Regions from separate parts of the Pseudomonas sp. LS44 genome, predicted to be linked through region 2. Evidence: predicted binding sites of a transcription regulator. Region 2 holds the regulator's gene; the other holds the start of a gene.

Region 1 (4,388 bases), 1.7 Mb from region 2:
CAACGACAGCCTGCGGTTAGCTGAGCGAGCGACGGCTGCTGGGGTGAGCGTGCAGTTGGAGCGCTATCCGGAGTTGTGGCATGTGTTCCAGATGCATGTAGGTTCTCTCCGCGCTGCCGACCAGGCAGTAAGGCGGATTGCCAATTTCTTGCGCGCGCATATAAGCGTAGGAGGTTGATCATGCCCAACATTCTCATCACCGGCGCGGCGTCTGGTATCGGCGCGGCAACCGCGCGACTCTTCCATGCACGCGGCTGGGCCGTCGGTTTGTTGGATATCAATGCCCTGGCCGTCGCAGAGCTGGCACATGAGCTGGATGATTCCTGGCATGCCGCCTTGGATGTGACGGACGCGTCGGCTGCGGCGCAGGCGTTGGCGCAGTTCTGCGGCCATCACGATGGCCAGCTGCGGCTGTTATTCAATTGCGCCGGTATCTTGCGCTTCGGGTATTTCGAAGACATAGAACTGGCCGAGCATCTGCGAATTCTCGATATCAACGTGCGCGGCGTCCTGCAAATGAGCCATGCCGCCTTCATGTACCTGAAGGCCACGCCAGACGCCCAGGTAGTCAACATGGGCTCCGCTTCCGGTCTCTATGGCACGCCACACATGGCCAGTTACTCGGCCTCCAAGTTCGCGGTACGCGGCCTGACCGAGGCGCTGGATCTGGAGTGGCGCCGACACGATATCCGTGTCGGCGATATGATGCCGCCGTTTGTGCGTACGCCAATGGTCGACAGCCAGCGTTTCGAGCCGCCGACCTTGCGGCGCCTGGGGGTGACGCTCGCCGCCGAGGACGTTGCCGCGGCGGTTTGGCAGCAAGCGCACGCCGCAGCGGTGCACCGCCCGGTCAGTTGGACGTTCAAGCTGATGTATTGGTCCGGGCAGCTCGCGCCGGCCTGGCTGAATCGCTTGGTCATGGCCCGTTTGAGTCGCGAATAGAGCGATAAATCCATGGCGCCGCCTGTCGCGCATATTGGTAAATCCAAGGGCTAGCCGGCGGGCAGGGCTACCAGACGCTACCCTCAGCATGACGACACCCAATTATCAGGTGTCGTTGTATGCCGGCTGTTGACATAGAGAGCAGCCCAAGCCGGCTGTTGAAAAAACGTAGCGAGCGAAGGCTAGACAAGGCGCAACGACCAACGGGAGTAACAGCCGCAGGCTGGCCCGAAGGGTGAGCGCCAGTGAATAAATCAGGCGAAAAAGCGCAGTTTACAAGTGGTAAATGAGCATTTTGAGCCTGATTTCAACGCGGTATAGTCGAGCGCAGTAGTTTTTCAACGGCCTGCTAGCCGCTCGTGAAACGGGCGGGTACGCGCAGTGTGGGGAGCCGTGAAGCCAGCAGAGGCTTCGGGTTTCTGGAAAGCGGGAAATCCATCAATCGCTTGAGAGGAGGTGTTTATGACTACTGCCTTCCACGATGATGTCAGCAGTAAGGTGCTGCACCGCATGAAAGAAAGTGGATTCGACTTCAGCCGTTTTCATCCCATCGAGTTCTACGCCATCTTTCCCGACGAGGAGCGGGCCCGACTGGCGGCGAAGCAATTTCAAGGCGAGTCTCTCAACGCGCAGGTCAGTGTCCGCGATGGCGCCTGGCACCTGTCCATCAGCAAAGTGATGTACGCCACTTACGAAGGCATTGGCGATTTCGAACAGGATCTGGAATCGCTATTGGTGCCGCTCGGCGGGGTGCTCGATGGTTGGGGTGTAACGCAGGAACTCGGCGCCTCGCGCGCTTGAGTAACACCGCATAAGCGCCTAGTCGACGTCATTCCGGCCTTTGGCCGGGATGGCGCTCGTTTCAGCATTCGCTTCCGTAGACCCCTCACGGCGCGTGGTTTGCCTCACTCTGCACCGGGAGGTAATTCAGGCATGTCCGATATTCTGATCCTCACCCACGCCGATTTTTGTCCACCTGGTCATTTGGCCAGCCTGCTGGATGAGTGGCAGCTGGATTTCACCGTGCTACGCGTGGATCTCGGCGAGTTGGATGGCATCGATCTCGATGTGCCGAAGGCCGTGGCGCTGATGGGCGGGCCGATGAGCGTCAATGATCCGTTGCCGTGGCTGGCGACCGAAATTGCCGCCTTGCGCCACTTTATCCGCCGCGATATTCCGCTGATCGGCCACTGCCTGGGTGGTCAGCTATTAGCCAAGGCGCTGGATGCGCCGGTGCATCGCATGTCCTACCGGGAAGTCGGTTGGCACCCGCTATGCCGTTCGCCGCGAACGGCGGACAGCCCGTGGCTGGCCCATCTGGCCGACGAGTTCTGCGTTTATCAGTGGCATGGCGATACCTTCGATCTGCCGGTCGGCGCCGAACGCTTGCTATCCAGTCCGTGGTGTCGCAATCAGGCGTTTGCCTGGGGCGACAAGCTGCTGGCGCTGCAGGGCCATCCGGAAGTGACCGAGGAAATGGTCCGTCTCTGGCTCCGCGATGGGGCCCACCTTCTGGATGAAAGCCAACCCAGCCAGCAGAGCGTGAGGCAAATGCTCAGCGACTTGCCCAGCAAGGTCGCCACGCTCCATCAGGTCGCCGAGGGCTTCTATCGCCATTGGCTGCAACTGGCGGAGTTGAGCCGCCCCTGAGGTTGCAGCGCGTGTCCCGCTGACGGGCGAACCAAACGCCATACCGCGACGCATACCTTTTCCGAAAATGGCTGCAAAGCCTGTAGGAGCGAATTCATTCGCGATCAGTGCATCGGCCAATCGCGAATGAATTTGCTCCTACAACGTCAGATCCGCTTGCCGTGCAATAGGGCGCAAGCTCTTCAGGGCTGACGCTTGCGCACGGATATGGTGCGAAGAACTTTCGTTATTTCATTATGTATTTGTATTTAAAGGAATTATTCGCTGGCACGGGCTTTGCGATAGCTCTGTCGTCCGGGTGACAAGGAGTTCGGCATGAGTCGCACTTTTTTCAATGAAATGTTCGAAGCCGACGGCAACTGCCGACCGCATTACCGCGAGTTCGCTCGCTGGCTGGCGGACACGCCGGATGAGCTACTGGCCCAGCGTCGCCGAGAGGCTGACCTGCTGTTTCATCGCGCGGGGATCACCTTCACGCTATATGGCGACGACCAGGGCACCGAGCGGCTGATTCCCTTCGACATCATTCCGCGCAGTATTCCGGCCAGCGAATGGCGCATGGTCGAGCACGGCTGCATCCAGCGCGTGCAGGCGCTGAACATGTTCCTCGCCGATCTGTACCACAACCAGCGCATCATCAAGGCCGGAGTGATTCCCGCCGAGCAGGTGTTGGCTAACGAAGGCTACCAGCCAGCCATGCAGGGGCTCGGGTTGCACGGCGACATCTATGCGCATATCGCCGGCGTCGATCTGGTTCGCGATGGCGATGGCACTTACTACGTTCTGGAAGACAACCTGCGCACCCCGAGCGGCGTCAGTTACATGCTCGAAGACCGCAAGATGATGATGCGGCTGTTCCCCGAGCTGTTTGCCGCCCAGCGCATCGCACCCATCAACCACTATCCGAATCTGCTGCTCGATACGCTGAAAAGCTCCAGTCCGCTGGATAACCCCAGCGTCGTGGTGCTGACTCCCGGCCGTTTCAACAGCGCCTATTTCGAGCATGCCTTTCTGGCTCGCGAGATGGGCGTCGAGTTGGTCGAGGGCGCTGATCTGTTCGTTCGCGACGACAAAGTCTTTATGCGCACCACCGCCGGCGCGCGCCAGGTGGATGTGATCTACCGGCGCCTCGACGATGCCTTTCTCGACCCGCTGGCCTTCAATCCCGACTCAATGCTCGGCGTGCCTGGCCTGCTGGCCGCCTATCGCTCCGGCAATGTGATTCTCGCCAACGCCATCGGCACCGGCGTGGCGGATGACAAGTCGGTATATCCCTTCGTCACCGACATGATCCGTTTCTACCTCGACGAGGAACCGATCCTGCAGAACGTGCCGACCTGGCAATGCCGTAAACCTGATGAGCTGTCCCATGTGCTGGCGCATCTGCCGGAGCTGGTGGTGAAGGAAACCCAGGGCTCCGGCGGCTACGGCATGCTGGTTGGCCCGGCGGCCAGCGCGGCGGAGATCGAAACGTTTCGCGCGCGTCTCAAGGCCCGCCCCGAAGCCTATATCGCCCAGCCGACGCTGGCCCTGTCGACCTGTCCGACCTTTGTCGAAAACGGCATCGCGCCGCGTCATATCGACTTGCGCCCGTTCGTGCTGTCCGGCCGCGAAACGCGCCTGGTGCCGGGTGGCCTGACCCGCGTGGCGCTGCGCGAAGGTTCGCTGGTGGTCAACTCGTCGCAGGGCGGCGGGACCAAAGACACCTGGATCGTGGAGGACTGAGGAATGCTTTCGAGGACTGCCTCCGATCTGTACTGGATGTCGCGTTATCTGGAGCGCGCCGAGAACCTCGC
Region 2 (4,388 bases):
CCTTCGAAGGCGAAAAAATCGTCTATGACACCCAGCGTCAGATCGTCAACGCAGGCCGCGCCACAGGCACCAACGTGACCACGCCGCGCCCACGCATCGACATGGTCATCCAGCCGAAGACCAAACCCGCCGCAGAGCAGGCACCTCAGTAATGGCCACCCTGAAAGCCCAACACCTGGCGAAAAGCTACAAAGGCCGCCAGGTCGTTCGCGATGTCAGCCTGTCCATCGAAAGTGGGCAGATCGTTGGCTTGCTCGGCCCCAACGGCGCTGGCAAAACCACCTGTTTCTACATGATTGTCGGCCTGGTGGGCGCTGATCAGGGCCGCGTGCGCATCGACCAACAAGACGTCACGCACCTGCCGATGCACGGTCGCGCTCGCGCCGGTATTGGCTATCTGCCGCAGGAAGCATCAATTTTTCGCAAGCTGTCGGTTGCCGACAACATCATGGCGATCCTCGAAACTCGCCAGGAACTCGACCGCGCCGGACGCCGCAAAGAGCTGGAAAGCCTGCTGCAGGAATTCCATATCAGCCATATCCGCGACAACCTCGGCATGAGCCTGTCTGGTGGCGAGCGCCGCCGGGTGGAAATCGCCCGAGCGCTGGCCACCGCACCGAAATTCATCCTGCTCGATGAACCGTTCGCCGGGGTCGACCCCATTTCGGTAGGCGACATCAAGCAAATCATTCATCACCTTAAAGCCAAAGGCATTGGCGTTTTGATCACCGATCACAACGTGCGCGAGACTTTGGACATCTGCGAAACCGCCTACATTGTCAATGACGGCCAATTGATCGCCGAGGGCGATGCCGAGACGATCCTGGCCAACCAGTTGGTCAAGGAAGTCTACCTGGGGCATGAATTCCGCCTGTAACGCGGCAAATTACCGGGAAGCAAACAACGGACTAGAAAAACACCCAAAGCTTGGGCATATAATTTGCTTCCTAACGGCGCCTCGCGCCCTGTAGTGGATGGCGCCCTGCGCCGGCGAACAAGGTACTAAGCCCCTGCCATGAAACCATCGCTAGTCCTTAAGATGGGCCAGCAGCTGACGATGACACCGCAGCTGCAACAGGCCATCCGCCTCCTCCAGCTATCCACCCTGGATCTCCAGCAAGAGATTCAGGAAGCTCTGGAATCCAACCCGATGCTGGAGCGCCAGGAAGAAGGCGAGGATTTCGACAACACCGATCCGCTGGCCAATGGCGCTGACACTCAGAATTCCACGCCGGAACAGGCCGAATCGTTTAGCGAAACCAGCTATCAGGAAACCAACTCGTCGCCCGAGAATCTCGAAGAAGGCGAGTGGAACGAACGCATACCCAGCGAGTTGCCCGTCGATACCGCCTGGGAAGATGTCTACCAGACGAGCGCCAGCAGCCTGCCCAGCAACGATGATGACGAGTGGGATTTCACCACCCGCACCTCATCCGGCGAGAGCCTGCAGACCCACCTGCTCTGGCAGCTCAACCTGGCGCCGATGTCCGATAAAGATCGCCTGATCGCCGTTACCCTGATCGATTGCATCAACAATCAGGGTTATCTGGACGAAACCCTGCAGGAAGTGCTGGAAGCCTTCGATCCGGAACTGGATATCGAACTCGATGAAATCGAAGCGGTGCTGCACCGCATCCAGCAGTTCGAACCCGCCGGCATCGGTGCACGCGACCTCAGCGAATGCCTGCTGCTGCAATTGCGCCAGCTGCCAGCAAAGACCCCCTGGCTGAGCGAGGCTCAACGCCTGGCGAGCGACTATCTCGATCTGCTCGGGGGGCGCGATTACAGCCAACTGATGCGTCGCATGCGCTTGAAAGAAGACGAGCTGCGCCAAATCATCGAACTGATTCAAAGCCTTAATCCGCGCCCGGGCTCGCAGATCGAATCGAGTGAGCCGGAATATGTGGTGCCGGATGTCATCGTGCGCAAACACAACGATCGCTGGCTGGTGGAGCTCAACCAGGAAGCCATGCCGCGCTTGCGGGTCAACCCGCAATACGCCGGCTTCGTGAAACGCGCCGACGCTAGTGCCGACAACACCTTCATGCGCAATCAGTTGCAGGAAGCGCGCTGGTTTATCAAGAGCCTGCAAAGCCGCAACGAAACGCTGATGAAGGTCGCCACGCAGATCGTCGAACATCAACGCGGCTTCCTCGACTATGGCGACGAAGCGATGAAACCGCTGGTTCTGCACGACATCGCCGAAGCCGTTGGCATGCATGAATCGACCATTTCACGGGTCACCACACAGAAATTCATGCATACCCCACGCGGTATTTACGAGCTGAAATATTTCTTCTCCAGCCACGTCAGTACCTCCGAAGGCGGCGAATGCTCGTCTACCGCGATCCGCGCAATCATCAAAAAACTGGTCGCCGCGGAAAATGCGAAAAAGCCGTTGAGCGACAGCAAGATCGCTGGTTTACTGGAAGCACAGGGCATTCAAGTGGCCCGTCGCACCGTCGCCAAATACCGTGAATCCCTCGGAATAGCCCCCTCCAGCGAACGCAAGCGACTGATGTGACGGAACATTGATCCAAGCCAAAGTGTTCCGGTTACAGGCCCGTTAGCCTGTTCTTACACACGGCAATAAGGAGAACGCGGTATGCAAGTCAACATCAGTGGACATCAACTGGATGTGACCGACGCCATGCGCGACTATGTCGCCGAGAAACTCGGACGATTGGAGCGCCACTTCGACAAGATCACCAATGTGCAGGTCATCATGGAGGTCGAGAAGCTCAAACAGAAAATCGAAGCGACTCTGCACATCGCCGGCGGCGAAATCGTCGCCAACGCCGAACACGAAGACATGTACGCCGCGATCGATCTGCTTACCGATAAGCTCGATCGCCAACTCATCAAATATAAGGAGAAGCAGCTAGGTCGCCTGCAAGGCGCTACGGCTCGCTAATAACCTTCCTTCCCATGATTCGACTTGAAAACATCCTGACCCCCGGCCGTTCCCTGGTGAACGTGCCGGGTGGCAGTAAAAAACGCGTACTGGAACAAATCGCCAACCTGGTCGCTCGCGAACTGCCCGACCTCGATGGCCAGGACATCTTTGAAAGTCTGGTGGCCCGTGAAAAACTCGGCTCCACCGGCTTCGGTAACGGCATCGCCATTCCCCATTGCCGGTTGCCAGGCTGTACTGCTCCGATCAGCGCGGTATTGCGCCTGGAAGCATCAGTCGATTTCGACGCCATCGATGGCGCCCCAGTCGACTTGCTATTTGTACTGCTGGTACCGGAAGCGGCTACCGACGAACACCTCGAATTGCTGCGGCAGATCGCCAGCATGCTCGATCGCAACGAAGTACGTGAGCGTCTGCGTCATGCGCAAAGTAGCGACAACCTATACCAAGTGGTTGTAGACGTTCAGAACGGTTCCTAAGGAAGCCCTCCTCATGCGCTTGATCATCGTCAGCGGCCGCTCCGGCTCAGGCAAGAGCACCGCCCTCGATGTCCTTGAGGACAACGGTTTCTATTGCATCGACAATCTTCCCGCCGGGTTGCTTCCCGAGCTTGCCGAGCGCTCGTTGTTGCATACCGAATTGATCGAGCCGCTGGTCGCGGTATCCATAGATGCGCGCAACTTGCCCAGCCAACTCGAGCGCTTCCCGGAGCTGCTGAACGAAGTCCGCGCCCGGTTTATCAATTGCGACGTGCTGTATTTGGATGCCGACGAGGAGGTACTGCTCAAGCGCTTCTCGGAAACCCGTCGCCGTCACCCGCTAACCAACGAGCGCCGCCCACTCGCAGAGGCGATCGCCGATGAGTCCACATTGCTCGGGCCGATTGCCGACCTCGCCGATCTGCGCATCGATACCAGCCACCTCAACCTTTATCAGTTGCGCGACAGCCTAAAGCTGCGCCTGCTGAACAAACCTGAGCCCGGCACCGCCTTTCTGGTCGAGTCTTTCGGCTTCAAGCGCGGCATGCCGGTCGATGCCGATCTGGTGTTCGATGTGCGCTGCCTGCCCAATCCCTATTGGAAGCCAGAGCTGCGTGAGCACTCCGGACTTGAGCAGGAAGTCATCGACTACCTCAGCGCGCAGCCCGATGTGGAAGAGATGTATCAGGATATCTACGCCTACCTGACCAAATGGCTGCCGCGTTTTGCCGCCAGCAACCGTGCCTATGTGACAATCGCCATCGGCTGCACCGGTGGTCACCACCGCTCGGTCTATCTGGCCGAACGCCTCGGTCAGTCACTCCAACATCTGAAGAACGTTCAGGTTCGCCACCGCGACCTTAGCTAAGGATTTTTGCCGCGATGCCCGTCTGTGAGATCACCATCATCAACAAGCTCGGCCTGCATGCCCGCGCTGCCGCCAAGTTTGTCGGCGTGGCAGGACGTTTTCCTTGCACGGTGCGCATCGGCCGCAA

The links. The regulator sigma-54, encoded in region 2, starts transcription at its own class of promoters, with help from an activator protein. The targets are predictions, from matches to a motif close to ANTGGCATNNANNTTGCTNT.
Region 1: NVV93_RS11410 (circularly permuted type 2 ATP-grasp protein) is a predicted target of sigma-54. The motif match lies at 2,856-2,875, and genes of this name have one in related genera.

What each region holds. Positions count from the first base shown of each region.
Region 1 covers NZ_CP102830.1:2,571,874-2,576,261, reverse strand. The annotation lists gene NVV93_RS11430 (alpha/beta hydrolase) at 1-178, shown strand, start outside; gene NVV93_RS11425 (SDR family oxidoreductase) at 181-942, shown strand; gene NVV93_RS11420 (ribonuclease E inhibitor RraB) at 1,405-1,743, shown strand; gene NVV93_RS11415 (type 1 glutamine amidotransferase) at 1,876-2,592, shown strand; gene NVV93_RS11410 (circularly permuted type 2 ATP-grasp protein) at 2,908-4,317, shown strand; gene NVV93_RS11405 (alpha-E domain-containing protein) at 4,321-4,388, shown strand, end outside.
Region 2 covers NZ_CP102830.1:893,462-897,849, reverse strand. The annotation lists gene lptA (lipopolysaccharide transport periplasmic protein LptA) at 1-152, shown strand, start outside; gene lptB (LPS export ABC transporter ATP-binding protein) at 152-877, shown strand; gene NVV93_RS03960 (RNA polymerase factor sigma-54) at 1,016-2,524, shown strand; gene hpf (ribosome hibernation-promoting factor, HPF/YfiA family) at 2,606-2,914, shown strand; gene ptsN (PTS IIA-like nitrogen regulatory protein PtsN) at 2,929-3,393, shown strand; gene rapZ (RNase adapter RapZ) at 3,407-4,261, shown strand; gene NVV93_RS03940 (HPr family phosphocarrier protein) at 4,276-4,388, shown strand, end outside.